One region of the Pseudomonas sp. GW822-FHT02E03 genome, then DNA from elsewhere that is predicted to be linked to it. Evidence: predicted binding sites of a transcription regulator. Region 1 holds the regulator's gene; each other region holds the start of a gene.
What was found. Region 1 encodes sigma-54, which starts transcription at its own class of promoters, with help from an activator protein. Its sites were predicted from a motif close to ANTGGCATNNANNTTGCTNT; they were not measured.
Positions count from the first base shown of each region.

Region 2: a site for sigma-54 is predicted at 2,591-2,610, ahead of AC1RQB_RS27745 (pilin). Genes of this name have one in related genera too.
Region 3: a site for sigma-54 is predicted at 2,440-2,459, ahead of glnA (glutamate--ammonia ligase). Genes of this name have one in related genera too.

Region 1 covers NZ_JBXAOA010000004.1:51,886-57,059, reverse strand. Annotated here, with positions in the region: gene AC1RQB_RS04530 (HPr family phosphocarrier protein) at 38-310, opposite strand; gene rapZ (RNase adapter RapZ) at 326-1,183, opposite strand; gene ptsN (PTS IIA-like nitrogen regulatory protein PtsN) at 1,186-1,650, opposite strand; gene hpf (ribosome hibernation-promoting factor, HPF/YfiA family) at 1,663-1,971, opposite strand; gene AC1RQB_RS04510 (RNA polymerase factor sigma-54) at 2,051-3,544, opposite strand; gene lptB (LPS export ABC transporter ATP-binding protein) at 3,730-4,455, opposite strand; gene lptA (lipopolysaccharide transport periplasmic protein LptA) at 4,455-5,003, opposite strand; gene lptC (LPS export ABC transporter periplasmic protein LptC) at 4,990-5,174, opposite strand, start outside.
Region 2 covers NZ_JBXAOA010000080.1:3,442-8,615, forward strand. Annotated here, with positions in the region: gene AC1RQB_RS27735 (type II secretion system F family protein) at 1-727, opposite strand, end outside; gene pilB (type IV-A pilus assembly ATPase PilB) at 730-2,430, opposite strand; gene AC1RQB_RS27745 (pilin) at 2,657-3,079, shown strand; gene AC1RQB_RS27750 (BON domain-containing protein) at 3,397-3,753, shown strand; gene AC1RQB_RS27755 (DUF2845 domain-containing protein) at 3,958-4,254, opposite strand; gene AC1RQB_RS27760 (DUF748 domain-containing protein) at 4,254-5,174, opposite strand, start outside.
Region 3 covers NZ_JBXAOA010000043.1:8,188-13,361, reverse strand. Annotated here, with positions in the region: gene typA (translational GTPase TypA) at 1-631, opposite strand, end outside; gene thiI (tRNA uracil 4-sulfurtransferase ThiI) at 771-2,225, opposite strand; gene glnA (glutamate--ammonia ligase) at 2,556-3,962, shown strand; gene AC1RQB_RS23405 (cupin domain-containing protein) at 4,139-4,564, shown strand; gene AC1RQB_RS23400 (DUF4124 domain-containing protein) at 4,590-5,105, shown strand; gene AC1RQB_RS23395 (DUF4124 domain-containing protein) at 5,102-5,174, shown strand, end outside.

The DNA.
Region 1 (5,174 bases):
AGCTGTCGAGTGAAACGAGGCTGCGATCTTTTGCTGTTTATTCGCCTTCGTCGAAGAAGTTATTGATCAGTGCCACCAATGCATCCAGCGCTTCCTGTTCCTGCTCGCCTTCGGTATTCAGGTGAATTGTGGTGCCTTTGCCAGCGGCCAGCATCATCATGGCCATGATGCTTTTGCCGTCGATCATTGATTCCGGTGTACGGCCAACCCTGATCTGGCAAGGATACTGACCCGCTACCCCAACGAATTTTGCAGACGCGCGGGCATGCAGGCCCAGCTTGTTGATGATTTCGATTTCCAGAGCAGGCATCGCGATGTGAATCCTTTAGCTGAGGTCGCGGTGGCGGACCTGGACGTTCTTCAGGTTTTTTTGCAGGACCTGACCCAGACGTTCGGTCAGGTAGACAGAGCGGTGATGCCCGCCAGTGCAGCCAATGGCAATGGTGACATAGGCGCGATTGCTGGCAGCAAAGCGGGGTAGCCATTTGAGCAAGTATGAGGAAATGTCCTGGAACATCTCTTCGACGTCCGGCTGTGCCGCCAGGTACTCGGCCACCGGTTGATCGAGCCCGGACTGTGCCCGTAGCTCCGGCTTCCAGTAAGGGTTGGGCAGGCAGCGCACGTCGAACACCAGATCGGCGTCCACCGGCATGCCACGCTTGAACCCGAAAGATTCCACCAGGAACGCAGTGCCGGGCTCCGGCTGATTCAGCAGGCGCAGCTTGATGGTATCGCGTAGCTGATACAGGTTCAGATTGGTGGTATTGACTTTGAGGTCAGCCAAATCGGCGATAGGCCCCAGCAGATTGGTTTCGTCCTCTATCGCCTCCGCCAGCGAACGATTGGCGCTGCTCAACGGGTGACGACGGCGAGTTTCCGAAAAGCGCTTGAGCAAGGTTTCTTCGTCAGCGTCCAGATACAGCACATCGCACTGGATATGCCGGCTGCGGACCTCTTCCAGCAATTCGGGGAACCGTGACAGATGGCTCGGCAGGTTGCGCGCATCGATGGACACGGCCACCAGCGGTTGTGCCAGTTCGGTGTGAATCAGCGCACGTTCGGCCAGCTCCGGCAGCAAGCCGGCAGGCAGGTTGTCGATGCAGTAGTAGCCGTTGTCCTCGAGCACATCGAGGGCGGTACTTTTACCTGAGCCGGAGCGGCCACTGACGATGATCAGGCGCATGATTAGTGACCGTTCTGCTCGTCCAGGACAACCTGATACAAGGCTTCGTTGCTCGGGGCGCTGCGCAGTTTTTCACGCACTTCCTTGCGATCCAGCATGCTGGCAATCTGGCGCAGCAATTCCAGGTGTGCATCGGTGGCGGCTTCCGGGACCAGCAGCACAAACAGCAAGTCAACCGGGGCACCGTCGATGGCATCGAAATCGATAGGGGCTTCCAGGTGCAGCAGCGCACTGATTGGCGAGGTGCAGCCTTTGAGCCGGCAGTGGGGGATGGCGATGCCGTTGCCGAAACCGGTAGAACCGAGTTTCTCACGGGCAATCAAGGCCTCGAAGACGTCCTGCATTTCCAGATCCGGTACTTCGCGGTGGATAAGGTTGGCAATTTGCTCGAGGGCTTTCTTTTTACTGCCACCCGGCGCGTTCACTTGGGAACGGCCGGGGGTCAGGATGGTTTCTAGTCGGATCATGGATTGGGGGTGTTAACGACCGGTCGCGCCCTGGAGGAGGCTCTGGGTCTTTTCCTTATGCTTTTTAAGTTGGCGATCCAGCTTGTCGGTCAGCAGGTCGATGGCGGCATACATGTCCGTATGCTCGGCATTGGCGACCACTTCTCCGCCGGGAATATGCAGCGTGGCTTCGATCTTCTGCAGCAGTTTTTCGACGTTCATCGTGACTTGCACATTGGTGATCTTGTCGAAATGCCTCTCTAATCGGTCGAGTTTTTCGCCGATGTAGGTGCGCAGGGGTTCGGTCACTTCCAGTTGGTGTCCACTGATGTTGACTTGCATACAGCTTCTCCTTCGTTGCCAGTGCATAAAGCGGCAGGCAGAAATGCCTGCCACTGGAACGCTGTGGCGAGCCCGGCGGCTACATCAACCGCTTCCGTTCGCTGGAAGGCGCGATCCCCAGGGATTCGCGGTACTTGGCGACGGTGCGACGGGCTACCTGAATGCCTTGTGCCTCCAGTAAACCAGCGATCTTGCTGTCACTCAACGGCTTTTTCTGATTTTCCGCGGCAACCAGTTTTTTGATGATCGCGCGGATCGCCGTGGACGAGCATTCACCGCCTTCAGAGGTACTGACGTGGCTGGAAAAAAAGTATTTCAGTTCATAGATGCCCCGTGGGGTATGCATGAATTTTTGCGTGGTTACCCGTGAAATCGTCGATTCATGCATGCCGACTGCTTCGGCAATGTCATGCAGCACCAACGGCTTCATGGCTTCGTCACCGTATTCGAGAAAGCCGCGTTGATGCTCGACGATCTGGGTGGCGACTTTCATCAGGGTTTCATTGCGGCTTTGCAGGCTCTTGATGAACCAGCGAGCCTCCTGCAGCTGATTACGCATGAAGGTGTTGTCAGCGCTGGTATCGGCGCGGCGCACGAAACCGGCATATTGGGCATTGACCCGCAGGCGTGGCACTGATTCCTGGTTCAGCTCCACCAGCCAGCGCTCGTTGTCCTTGCGCACGATCACGTCGGGAACGACGTATTCGGCTTCGGTGGACTCGATTTGTGAACCCGGGCGTGGGTTGAGGCTCTGGACCAATTCGATGACCTGGCGCAGCTCATCTTCCTTGAGCTTCATGCGGCGCATCAGCTGGCTGTAATCGCGGCTGCCGAGCAGGTCGATGTAATCGGTGACCAGGCGCTTGGCTTCGGCCAGCCAAGGGGTCTTGGCGGACAACTGGCGCAGTTGCAGTAGCAGGCATTCACCGAGGTTGCGGGCGCCGATGCCAGCGGGTTCGAATTGCTGGATGCGGTGCAGGACGGCTTCGATTTCGTCCAGTTCGATGTCCAGTTCCGGGTCGAACGCTTCGAGGATTTCCTCGAGGGTTTCGTCCAGGTAGCCCTGATTGTTGATGCAGTCGATCAGGGTTACGGCGATCAGGCGATCGGTGTCGGACATCGGTGCCAGGTTCAGTTGCCAGAGCAAATGGCTTTGCAGGCTTTCACCGACCGATGTGCGGGTGGTGAAATCCCACTCATCGTCATCGTTGCTAGGCAGGCTGCTGGCGCTGGTCTGGTAGACATCCTCCCAGGCTGTGTCGACGGGCAATTCGTTGGGGATGCGCTCGTTCCAGTCGCCTTCCTCAAGGTTATCCACCGTCGGGGCGGTTTCCTGGTAGGAGGGTTCCTGAATGTCGGCGTTGGGTTTCTGTTCGGCGCTATCGGCCAAGGGGTCGGCGTTATCGAAGTCGTCGCCTTCTTCCTGGCGTTCGAGCATCGGATTGGACTCCAGAGCCTCCTGGATTTCCTGTTGCAGGTCCAGGGTCGACAATTGGAGCAGGCGGATGGCCTGTTGCAGCTGCGGTGTCATCGTCAGCTGCTGGCCCATTCTCAAGACTAGCGATGGTTTCATGGCAGGGGCTTAACACCTTATTCGCCGGCGCACATGCGCCATCCACTACAGGGCGCCGAAGCGCCAAACATAAGCAAATTATATGCCCGAAACTGAAGTGTTTGCCTAGAGCGCTGTAACAATAAAAAGTTATTGATTTTTTATTGAAACGAGCGCCCCTTCGACGACCCGGGCACCTCAGGTGCTTACAGGCGGAACTCGTGGCCCAGATACACTTCCTTGACCAGTTCATTGGCGAGGATGGTGGCGGAGTCACCTTCAGCAATCAGTTGGCCATCGTTGACGATGTAGGCGGTTTCGCAGATATCCAGGGTCTCACGAACGTTGTGGTCCGTGATCAGCACGCCAATGCCTTTAGCCTTGAGGTGATGGATGATCTGCTTGATGTCACCCACCGAAATCGGGTCCACGCCGGCGAAAGGTTCGTCGAGGAGGATGAATTTCGGGTTGGTAGCCAGTGCCCGGGCGATTTCCACACGGCGGCGTTCACCACCGGACAGGCTCATGCCGAGATTGTCGCGGATGTGATGGATGTGAAATTCCTGCAGCAGACTTTCCAGCTCTTGGCGACGACCGGCCTGATCGAGCTCCTTGCGGGTCTCGAGGATGGCCATGATGTTGTCGGCCACCGACAGTTTGCGGAAGATCGACGCTTCTTGCGGAAGATAGCCGATGCCCGCCTTCGCACGACCGTGCATCGGCTGGTGGCTGACGTCCAGGTCATCGATCAGTACGCGGCCTTGATCGGCCTGTACCAGGCCGACAATCATATAGAAACAGGTGGTTTTACCGGCGCCGTTAGGGCCAAGCAGGCCGACGATCTGACCGCTGTCGATGGACAGGCTGACGTCGCGCACGACCTGACGGCTCTTGTAGCTCTTGGCCAGATGCTGAGCTTTCAGAGTTGCCATTACTGGGCCTTTTGCTCGTCGGTTTTCTTCTTCGGCTGGATCACCATGTCGATGCGAGGGCGTGCCTCGGTGACCTTGTTACCCGTGGCGCGACCGGCGCTCGCAAGCTTTTTGACCGTGTCGTAGACGATTTTTTCGCCTTGGGTGACGTTGTTGTCCTTATCGATGACCTTGGCGCGATCGATCAGCACTACGCGGTTTTGCGAGGCGTGGTACTGGATAGTTACGCCGTAGCCCTGGACCGGCTTGGTATCGCCCGCCGTTTGCAGTTGCTCGAAGTAGGCGAGGTTGCCCACCGAAGTCACCACGTCGATGTCGCCGGTAGGGGTGCGGGTGATGGTCACGGTATTGCCGGTGACCTTCATCGAGCCTTGGGTGATGATCACATCGCCCTTATAGGTGGCAACGCCGTTCTTGTCGTCCAGTTGGGCATCGTCGGCCTGAATGCGGATAGGCTGCTCTTGATCGTTCGGCAGAGCCCAGGCGCTCACGCTTCCCAGTGCTGCGCCCAGACTGAGCAAAATAGGGAGAGTTTTAACGAGCCTCATACTGTCCTCTTACGTTCGATAGCAGGTGTATCCTGCTTTCTTTCAGGTACGCTTTCATTCCGTTGCCTGTCGATACACCGCCAGCGCCGTCGATTCTAACGGGTTGATCGGTCTGCGCATATTGCTGCTGCGGGAACACTGTCATACGGGTGGTGGTAATCAGGGTTTTAC
Region 2 (5,174 bases), on a different contig from region 1:
AGGCATGGCGGACGCCGAAAATCAGCGCACCCAACATGCCGAGCATCATCCACCACCAGGCCTGCATGAATTCCGACAAGCCGATGACCATCACGGTGAAGGCCGGCAGCTCGGCGCCGAACCCCGAGAACACCGACTCGAACTGCGGCACAACCTTGACCAGCAGAATCCCGGTCACAATGATCGCGACGAACACCACCGCTAGGGGGTAGGTCATGGCTTTCTTGATCTTGGCCTTGAGGCTTTCGCTCTTTTCCTTGTAGGTCGCCACCCGTTCCAGCAGGGTATCCAGAGCACCGGCCTGCTCGCCGGCATCCACCAGGTTGCAGTACAGCTCATCGAAATACTGGGGCTTTTTGCGCAGGGCCGCGGCGAAGCTGTTACCGGCCGCGACTTCCTGTTTTACCTCGTCCACCAGTTTGCGCATGTTCGGGTTATCGAAGCCCTCGCCGATAATGTCGAACGATTGCAGCAACGGTACGCCGGCTTTCATCATGGTCGCCATTTGCCGGGTAAACAGGGCGATGTCCAGGGCCTTGATGCGTTTGCCGGCACTGAAAATAGACGCGGTTTTTTTCCGCACCTTGCCCGGGTTGATGCCTTGCTTGCGTAACTGGGCCTTGATCAGCGCGGGATTCTGGCCGGTCAATTCGCCGGTCATTTTTGTGCCTTTTTTGTCTGTGCCTTCCCAGGCATATACGCTGATTTTCGCTGCTTTGACCGCCATGTTCAGTCCTTGGTGACCCGGTTGATTTCTTCAAGGCTGGTGATGCCTTGCATGGCCTTGAGCAGGCCCGAAGTACGCAGGTCGTTGAAGCCGTCCTTACGCATCTGGATGTCGATTTCCAGTGAATTGCCTTCGGCCATGATCAGCCGTTGCAGTTCTGGGGTGTTCTTTACCACTTCATAAATCCCTACCCGACCCTTGTAACCGCTGTTGCACTGATCGCAACCGACGGGTTCATAGATCGTGAATGAGCCGATGCGTTCCTCGGGAAAGCCTTCCTTGAGCAATGCCTCGCGGGGAATTTCGATGGGTTTTTTGCAATGACTGCACAATTTGCGCGCCAGGCGCTGGGCGATGATCAGGCTGACCGAGGTCGCGATGTTGAACCCCTGAATTCCCATGTTGTGCAGGCGGGTCAGGGTTTGCGCGGCGCTGTTGGTGTGCAGGGTGGAAAGCACCATGTGCCCGGTCTGGGCGGCCTTGATGGCGATTTCAGCGGTTTCGAGGTCGCGGATTTCACCGACCATGATCACGTCCGGGTCCTGACGCAGAAACGAGCGCAGCGCCTGGGCGAAATCCAGTCCCTGCCTGGGATTGACGTTGACCTGGTTGATGCCTTCGATGTTGATTTCTACCGGGTCTTCGGCAGTGGAAATATTGATGTCGACGGTGTTGAGGATGTTCAGCCCGGTATAGAGCGACACGGTCTTGCCCGAGCCGGTGGGGCCGGTCACCAGGATCATTCCCTGTGGCTGCTTGAGCGCGGCCATGTACAGGTCTTTCTGGTCGGGCTCGTAGCCGAGGGCATCGATGCCCATTTGGGCACTGGACGGGTCGAGGATCCGTATTACCACTTTCTCGCCCCACAAGGTCGGCAGTGTGTTGACCCGGAAGTCGATGGACTTGCTTTTGGACAGGCGCATCTTGATTCGCCCGTCCTGAGGTTTGCGCCGCTCGGAGATGTCGAGACTGGCCATGACCTTCAGCCGCGAGGCAATGCGGTTGGCCAGTTGCGTCGGCGGCCTGGCGACCTCCCGCAGCATGCCATCGGTGCGCATGCGCACGCGGTAGATTTTTTCATAGGGCTCGAAATGCAGGTCGGAAGAACCGCTCTTGATCGCGTCGAGCAACATCTTGTGGACGAAGCGCACCACGGGGGCATCATCGGCATCTTGCCCTCCGAGGGCGTCCTGTTTCTGCTCATCGACCGACTCGATGTCCACCCCGTCGAGGTCGACATCGGCCATGTCTTCCAGGCCGGTGGAGTGGTTGTCGAAGAATTTTTCGATGGCGTCGCTGAGCTTGTCTTCCTCCACCAGAATGGCTTCGGTGCTCAGCCCGGTGCTGAACTGGATGTCGTTGATGGCCTGGTGACTGGTCGGATCGGAAATCCCCACGAACAGCTTGTTACCACGCCGCCAGAGGGGCAGGGCGTGGTGCTGGCGGATCAGCTTCTCACTGACCAGCCCTCGGGGTTGAGTGTCCTTGTCCAGGCAGTTGAGGTCCAGCAGGGCCATGCCGAAATGCTCCGAGGCCACCTCGGCGACCTGCCAGCTTTTCAGCAGTTTGTTTTGCACCAGATAGCTGACCAGCGAAATTCGATTGCGTTGGGCTTGTTGATACGCCTGTTGCGCACTTTGGTCAGTGATCAGTTCGGCCAGTACCAATTGCTTGGCCAGACCGCTAAGGGCGATGTCATTCATTGGGATACCGGACGCAGACAGTGAATGACTTATAGCCTAGTCAAGCAGTGGAACCAAACCAGCCGGGGTGAGGTGACAAAAAGTGTCAGATAGTGCTGATCCTTGGAGTAGGAAAGGTCTTTGCCGCGATCTCGCGCCCAGCAGGCAGGGGCGCGCGCGACTTGGCATGACCTGTGCTGTGCCTTGTTCAGATCATGAGATTTCGACTCATGCATGGAGCCTGTCTATGAAAAATCAAAAAGGTTTTACTCTGATCGAGCTGCTGATCGTGGTGGCGATCATCGGGATTCTGGCGACGTTTGCGTTGCCGCAATATTCGAAGTACCAGGCGCGGGCGAAGGTAACTGCTGCTCTTGCAGAAATATCGGCACTGAAAGTGCCTTTCGAAGACATTATCAACCAAGGTACTAATCCGACCCTCGCTCTGATCGGCGGTACGGCGACCACAGGTAATTGCACAATTACAGCATCGGGTACCGCCGCTGACGGCGCAGGTACTATCGGTTGCACGATCCTCAATGCTCCAGGACCGGTACTCAGCAAAACCATTACGCTAACACGCACACTCGCTGGTGGTTGGACGTGCGCCACCACGGCTGAACAGGAATATGCTCCTAAAGGCTGCACGGGTGTTGCCGCTGCTAGCTGATCCATCGTCATCCTGCCAATGCCCCGCGTTTCACGACGCGGGGCATTTTTTTGCTCGTCATTTGTGGGCCAATTCAATAATCAAGAAAATCCCCCGACAATTCATGGCCTTAGGCCTGCGTTAAAACCCGCAAGTTGCATGTAGATAATTTCGCAGTCATGCAATTTGCATGATTCCGAAAATTACCTTTGTTGTTAACTAGTTGATTTATAAGAATTTATTTTTTATCGAACAGTTGGCACAGCGTTCGCACTCTCTCCTGTAACCCTGCTGACAAGACACGCAGCAGACTTTCCAGAAATACAGGAGTTACTCGTATGAAGAAGTTCGCTATCGCTGCCGCTACTGCTACCGCGCTGACCCTGACCATGGCCAACGCTGCATTTGCACAGACCACCCAAGCGACTCAGGCACCCATGATGCTGGCCGCCGGTGAAGTCACTGAAGCGAAAGAGGATGTTTCCGATACCTGGATCACAACCAAAGTCAAAGCAGACCTGCTCACCGAAAAAGGCATCCCAGGCACCGACATCAAAGTCGAAACCAACAAAGGCGTTGTTTCCCTGTCTTCCATGACCGTTCTGACAGATGCTCAGAAAACAACCGCCGTGGCTATCGCCAAGAAAATCAAAGGCGTCAAAGCGGTGTCCGCTGACGGCCTGAAATCCGAGTAAGACAAGGCTTCTCGCCTGGACCGGGAGAAGGTGCGGTAGACGGGCCGAGTCATACGTCTGCCGCTACTTGAGCGTTCATGCGAAGGCCACAAGGACGTGGCCATTACAGGCCCCGGCATTCGTGTCGGGGCTTGTTCTATTGCGGACTACGCAAAACAACTGTGGGAGCGGGCTTGCTCGCTCCCACATTGGTTTATGGTGGATTCAATTACCACGCTTGCTGGTGATCTGAACCAACCGGTTGCCTTCAAAGCGCAGGTACTGGTACATCCCGCTGTTGGGCCCGTAGGTCCATTCCTCGACCTGAAATTCTTCCCGTCGATTGGCGCTGCGCTTGTAGCCCAGCAAGTCGCGGGCAACGGGCTCTCCGCATTTTTGCAGCACTTCGCTGGACCTGTCCCCGACGCTGATCAATTGACTGCCGCAACGCAAGGTATCAGCCGCCGTTGCCTGGCCGGCAGCCAGCAACAGAGCCAGGCTCAGAAGCCAATGTGCGCCCATCATTCGGCATCCAGATGCATGGGCGTGATAACGCGGCCATCGCTTTCTGCCTCGCCGAGGCTGGCGTCGATGAAGTACACGCGGTCATCGGCCAATTGCCCCTTGTCCACCAGATAATCCTTGATGCTGCTGGCCCGTTCTTGCCCCAGTTGACGCAACAGCACCTCGCTGGAACTCCAGAACGCGATCACGCCTTCCCGCATTTTTTTGCTGCGTTCTTCCTTGCCCAGATCCTTCCATTCGGCGGGCGGCTGGGTCTTGAGGCGTGTGCGGTAGATCCCTTCAAGCAGCGGGCCTTTCTCGTTGTCCGGTACGTCCAGCAACGAGGCTTGGGCCGGTACTTTGTCACCGCGACGCTGGAGCATTTTGTAGTAGTTGTACTGGTACTCCCGCTCCAGGCGTTGCTCGGCAATCAGCGGGCCATCGCTGCTCTTGGCCGCGGTGCCTTCGATTTCCAGGCGCAGGGCCGGACGCTCCTTGAGCGCTTGGGACAGTTTGACCAGCGCCGCTTCGGCGTCTTTGCTCAAGTCACTGGAACCCGGTGCAAATGCCACGCTGCCCAAGTCTTCCGAACCACCGCCGCTGACCAGCCCGCCAATCATTTTGAATGGCGCTGCGGCGGCTTTCACGATCAGGTTGCGCAGGGTCTGCCAGATAATAGGCATGACACTGAACTGAGGGTTGTTCAGGTCGCCGCTCACCGGCAGTTCGATGGAAATCTTGCCGTCGACATCCTTGAGCAAGGCAATCGCCAGTTTCAGTGGCAGGCTCACCGCGTCCGGGCTGTCGACCTTTTCACCCAGTTGCAACTGCTCGACCACCACTTTGTTTTCGGCCAGGAGCTGGCCGTTGGTGATCTTGTAATGCAGGTCGAGATTGAGCCGGCCCTTGCGGATACGGTAACCGGCGAACTTGCCGGA
Region 3 (5,174 bases), on a different contig from region 1:
CGGAGATTTGCATCTGGAACGGACCGTCACGGTCGACTTTCGGCGCAGGTACGTTGTCGACGATCGACTGGTACAGCGGAGTCATGTCTTCAGCCATGTCGGTGTGTTCCAGACCGGCAATGCCGTTCAGGGCCGAGGCGTAGACGACTTTGAAGTCCAGCTGTTCTTCGGTAGCACCGAGGTTGTCGAACAGGTCGAAGATCTGGTCCAGAACCCAGTCCGGACGCGCGCCTGGACGGTCAACCTTGTTGATCACCACGATTGGACGCAGGCCGGCTTCGAAAGCCTTCTTGGTCACGAAACGGGTTTGCGGCATAGGGCCGTCTTGAGCGTCAACCAGCAGCAGAACGGAGTCAACCATCGACATTACGCGTTCAACTTCGCCGCCGAAGTCGGCGTGGCCCGGGGTGTCCACGATGTTGATGTGGTAGCCGTTCCAGTTGATGGCGGTGTTTTTCGCCAGAATGGTAATACCGCGCTCTTTTTCCTGGTCGTTGGAGTCCATCACGCGCTCGTCGTTGAGCTCGTTGCGCTCCAGGGTGCCGGATTGACGCAAGAGTTTGTCTACCAGGGTGGTTTTACCATGGTCAACGTGAGCAATGATGGCGATGTTGCGTAGATTTTCGATCACTTGTGTATCTCGATCAGAGGATTCGGTGTGCTGACAAGTCTTGGCAGCGATTTACAGTAGAGTCCGGCAAAGCCGTTACAGCTTGACGGCGGCGTCGGGGGGCCGGTGACGCAGGCCACAGGCAAACAGCCCCGGGCACTTAGCTCGGTCGATAAACGCGCACATTGGCATGCCCCTCACTGAGCAAATGGTGGGCATGCAGGCGACTCATCACGCCTTTGTCGCAATACAGCAGGTACTGGCGAGTAGGGTCCAGTTCCTTGAAACGAGCGTTCAGTGCATAAAACGGCATCGCTTGTACCTCAATGCCAGCGAGTTCCAGCGGCTCGTCTTCAGCGGCATCCGGGTGACGGATATCGATGATGATCTGGCCCGCCAGTGCTTCGCTGACTTCTTCGATCTGCAAATCCTGGCCCAATTCGTCGATTACGCGATCGATCGGCACCAGTTTGGCGTTCTCGAGCGCACGCTCGAGTACCGCCATGTCGAATTCTTTCTCTTCATGCTCCACGCGTGGACGCTTGGCGTGGGTCTTTGGGTTCACCGAGATGACCCCGCAGTATTCCGGCATGTGCTTGGCGAAATCGGCAGTACCGATTTCGTTGGCCAGGTCGATGATGTCCTGCTTGTGACTGGCGATCAGCGGGCGCAAGACCAGCTTGTCGGTCACGCAGTCGATCACGGACAGGTTCGGCAACGTCTGGCTCGACACCTGGGAAATCGCTTCGCCGGTGACCAGCGCTTCGATCTCCAGCCGATCGGCAATACGGGAAGCAGCGCGCAACATCATACGCTTCAAAACTACACCCATATGACTGTTATCGACTTTCCCGAGAATTTCTCCCAGTACTTCCTCGAACGGCACACTGACAAATAACACGCGTTGGGAGCTGCCGTACTTCTTCCAGATGAAGTGCGCGACTTCCATGACGCCCAATTCATGGGCTCGTCCGCCCAGATTGAAGAAGCAGAAGTGGGCCATCAGCCCGCGGCGCATGATCTGGTAGGCGGCGACGGTGGAATCGAAGCCACCGGACATCAGTACAAGCGTCTGCTCCAGGGCACCCAGCGGATAACCGCCGATGCTGTTGTGCTGGCTGTGGATCACGAACAACCGTTTGTCGCGAATTTCGATGCGAACTTCGATTTCAGGCTCTTTGAGCGAGATTCCGGCGGCGCCGCACTGACGACGCAGTTGGCTGCCGACGTATTTCTCGACGTCCATGGAGCTGAATTCGTGCTTGCCGGCACGCTTGCAGCGCACCGAAAAGATCTTCCCGGCCAGGGCGTCACCGAAATGCTGCTTGCACTTGGCGACGATGTCGTCGAAGTCGCCCAACGGGTATTCATCGACCTGCAGGAAATGCGCGATGCCCGGCATGCAGCTCAGGCGCTCGGTCATCTCCTTCAGGGCTTTCGGCTCGCTGACGCGGGTTTCCAGCTCGAGATTGTCCCACACACCGTTCACCACCACAGCCGGGTCCAGGTCGCGGAGCACGGTACGGATGTTTTTAGCCAACTGGCGGATGAAACGCATCCGTACCGGGCGGCTCTTGATGGTGATCTCGGGGAAGACTTTTACGATTAGTTTCATGAAAACAGCGCGCGCTGGGCCAGCCGAAAAAGGGGGGCGCGGATTATAGCGGAAATTGCTCAAGGTTTAACCAGTTAATGTGCAGAAGGTTTTGCGCGCACCAAAACAGGTCATTTATTGATTTCGACGCTACATTACAGGGCGAGGTTTGGCGCTTTTCGAGGCTTTGCACCTTTATAAGCGTGATATTGGGGCAAAAAACCCATGGTGGGGCACTGGCATGCAATTTGCTCCCTTGTGAGGCAGGTTGCCTTGGCAGAGTATTCGCGCCGGCATCACCCACATTCTAAGGGCATCCACTACTAAGCCCGAAGCCACCCGGAGGACACTATGTCGAAGTCGGTTCAACTCATCAAAGATCATGACGTCAAGTGGATTGATCTGCGCTTCACGGACACCAAAGGCACTCAGCACCACGTGACCATGCCGGCTCGCGATGGGCTGGATGAAGCTTTCTTCGAAGAAGGCAAAATGTTCGACGGTTCCTCCATCGCTGGCTGGAAAGGCATCGAAGCCTCCGACATGATCCTGATGCCGGACGACAGCACTGCCGTTCTCGACCCGTTCACCGAAGAGCCGACCCTGATTCTGGTTTGCGACGTGATCGAGCCTTCGACCATGCAAGGCTACGACCGTGACCCACGTGCGATCGCCAAGCGTGCCGAGGAATACCTGAAGTCGACCGGTATCGGTGACACCGTATTCGTTGGTCCAGAGCCTGAGTTCTTCATCTTCGACGAAGTGAAGTTCAAGTCCGACATCTCCGGTTCGATGTTCAAAATCTTCTCCGAACAAGGTTCGTGGATGTCCGATCAGGACGTGGAAGGCGGCAACAAAGGCCACCGTCCAGGCGTCAAAGGCGGCTACTTCCCTGTTCCGCCGTTCGACCACGACCACGAAATCCGTACCTCCATGTGCAACGCCATGGAAGAAATGGGCCTGGTCATCGAAGTTCACCACCACGAAGTGGCGACTGCCGGCCAGAACGAAATCGGCGTGAAGTTCAACACCCTGGTTGCCAAGGCTGACGAAGTTCAAACCCTGAAGTACTGCGTACACAACGTTGCTGATGCATACGGCCGCACCGCGACCTTCATGCCTAAGCCTCTGTACGGCGACAACGGTTCGGGTATGCACGTTCACCTGTCCATCGCCAAAGATGGCAAGAACACCTTCGCTGGCGAAGGCTATGCCGGCCTGTCCGATACCGCTCTGTACTTCATCGGCGGCATCATCAAGCACGGTAAGGCTCTGAACGGCTTCACCAACCCGTCGACCAACTCCTACAAGCGTCTGGTCCCAGGTTTCGAAGCGCCAGTGATGCTGGCTTACTCGGCTCGTAACCGTTCGGCTTCGATCCGTATTCCTTACGTGTCCAGCCCTCGCGCTCGCCGTATCGAAGCTCGCTTCCCGGATCCGGCAGCTAACCCGTACCTGGGCTTCGCTGCACTGTTGATGGCTGGCCTGGACGGCATCCAGAACAAGATCCACCCTGGCGACGCAGCTGACAAAAACCTGTACGACCTGCCGCCTGAAGAGGCGAAAGAGATCCCACAAGTTTGCGGCAGCCTGAAAGAAGCCCTGGAAGAGCTGGACAAAGGTCGTGCGTTCCTGACCAAAGGCGGCGTTTTCAGCGACGACTTCATCGACGCTTACATCGCTCTGAAAAGCGAAGAAGAAATCAAGGTTCGTACCTTCGTACACCCACTGGAATATGAGCTGTACTACAGCTGCTGATCCGGTAGCGCCGCGCTACGCGGCGTGACAAAAGAGAGGCCTCCTTCGGGAGGCCTTTTTTATGGGCAACTTCCGACAATGAAATTCGACTTTTCCTCGGGCATACACAGCGTCGTCCGGCATCAACCCACTTGAATGGCTCGTAGCCTGTCCACTACCTGCAATCAACGGATGGAATGATGACAACTTTCACACTCAAGATTCTACTGACCGCTCTCACCGCCCTCGTCCTTTCAGGCTGCACCACAACTCCCCCATCGACAGAAATCGAACGGGAAATCCTGCTTCAAAGCAGCAAGTCGTGGGATAGCACACCTTACATTCGCTACCCGGATGCCGCGCCTGAGCTGACAGTGCTCAAACTCACGATCCCTGCCAACAGCAAACTCTCCTGGCACACCCATCCGATTCCCAACGCAGCTTATATCCTCTCAGGCGAGCTAACAGTCGAAGACCGGAACAGCGGCCAGACCCGGCGTATCAAACAGGGCGAAGCGCTGGCTGAAATGGTCAATATCACTCATCGTGGAGTGACCGGCGATACACCGGTAAAACTTATTGTGTTCTATGCTGGGAGCAAGGGTATTCCATTGGCGGAGTAGTCTTTGCTCGACACGGGGAATCTGAATGCGGCCACTGTTATTACTTCTACTGCTGCCCTGCATTTCTCCCGCGATGGCCCAAATCTACAAATACATCGATGCCGCCGGCAACACCGCCTACAGCAATCAACCGCCCGATGGCGTAAAGGCTCAGCCCGTGGAGCTGCCACCGCTCAACAGCGTCGTGCGTCAACCTCCGGGCGAGCCTGTAGCGCCTGCGCAATCCAATAGCCGCGAACAGCCCGGCAGCGCCTATCAGGTGCTGGAGCTGACCGGTCTGCCCACCGAAGAAGCCCTGCGCGCCAACAACGGCACGTTCACGGTCAGCGTATTGATCCAGCCGCGCCTGCAAGGCGCTCATCGGTTAAGGCTGTTACTGGACGATCAACCCTACGGCCAACCGAGCAACGTGCCGATTCTGCAACTGGTGAACATCGACCGTGGCGAACACCGCCTCGCGGTTCAGGTGATCGATGGGCAAAACGTGGTGCAGCAGAGCCCCACCGTGACCTTCACCGTACAACGGGTGCATAGACCTTGAAGCTCTGGCTGTTGGTCGCCTGCCTGATCAGCCTGCCGGCAACGGCCGAGGTTTTTACCTACATCGACG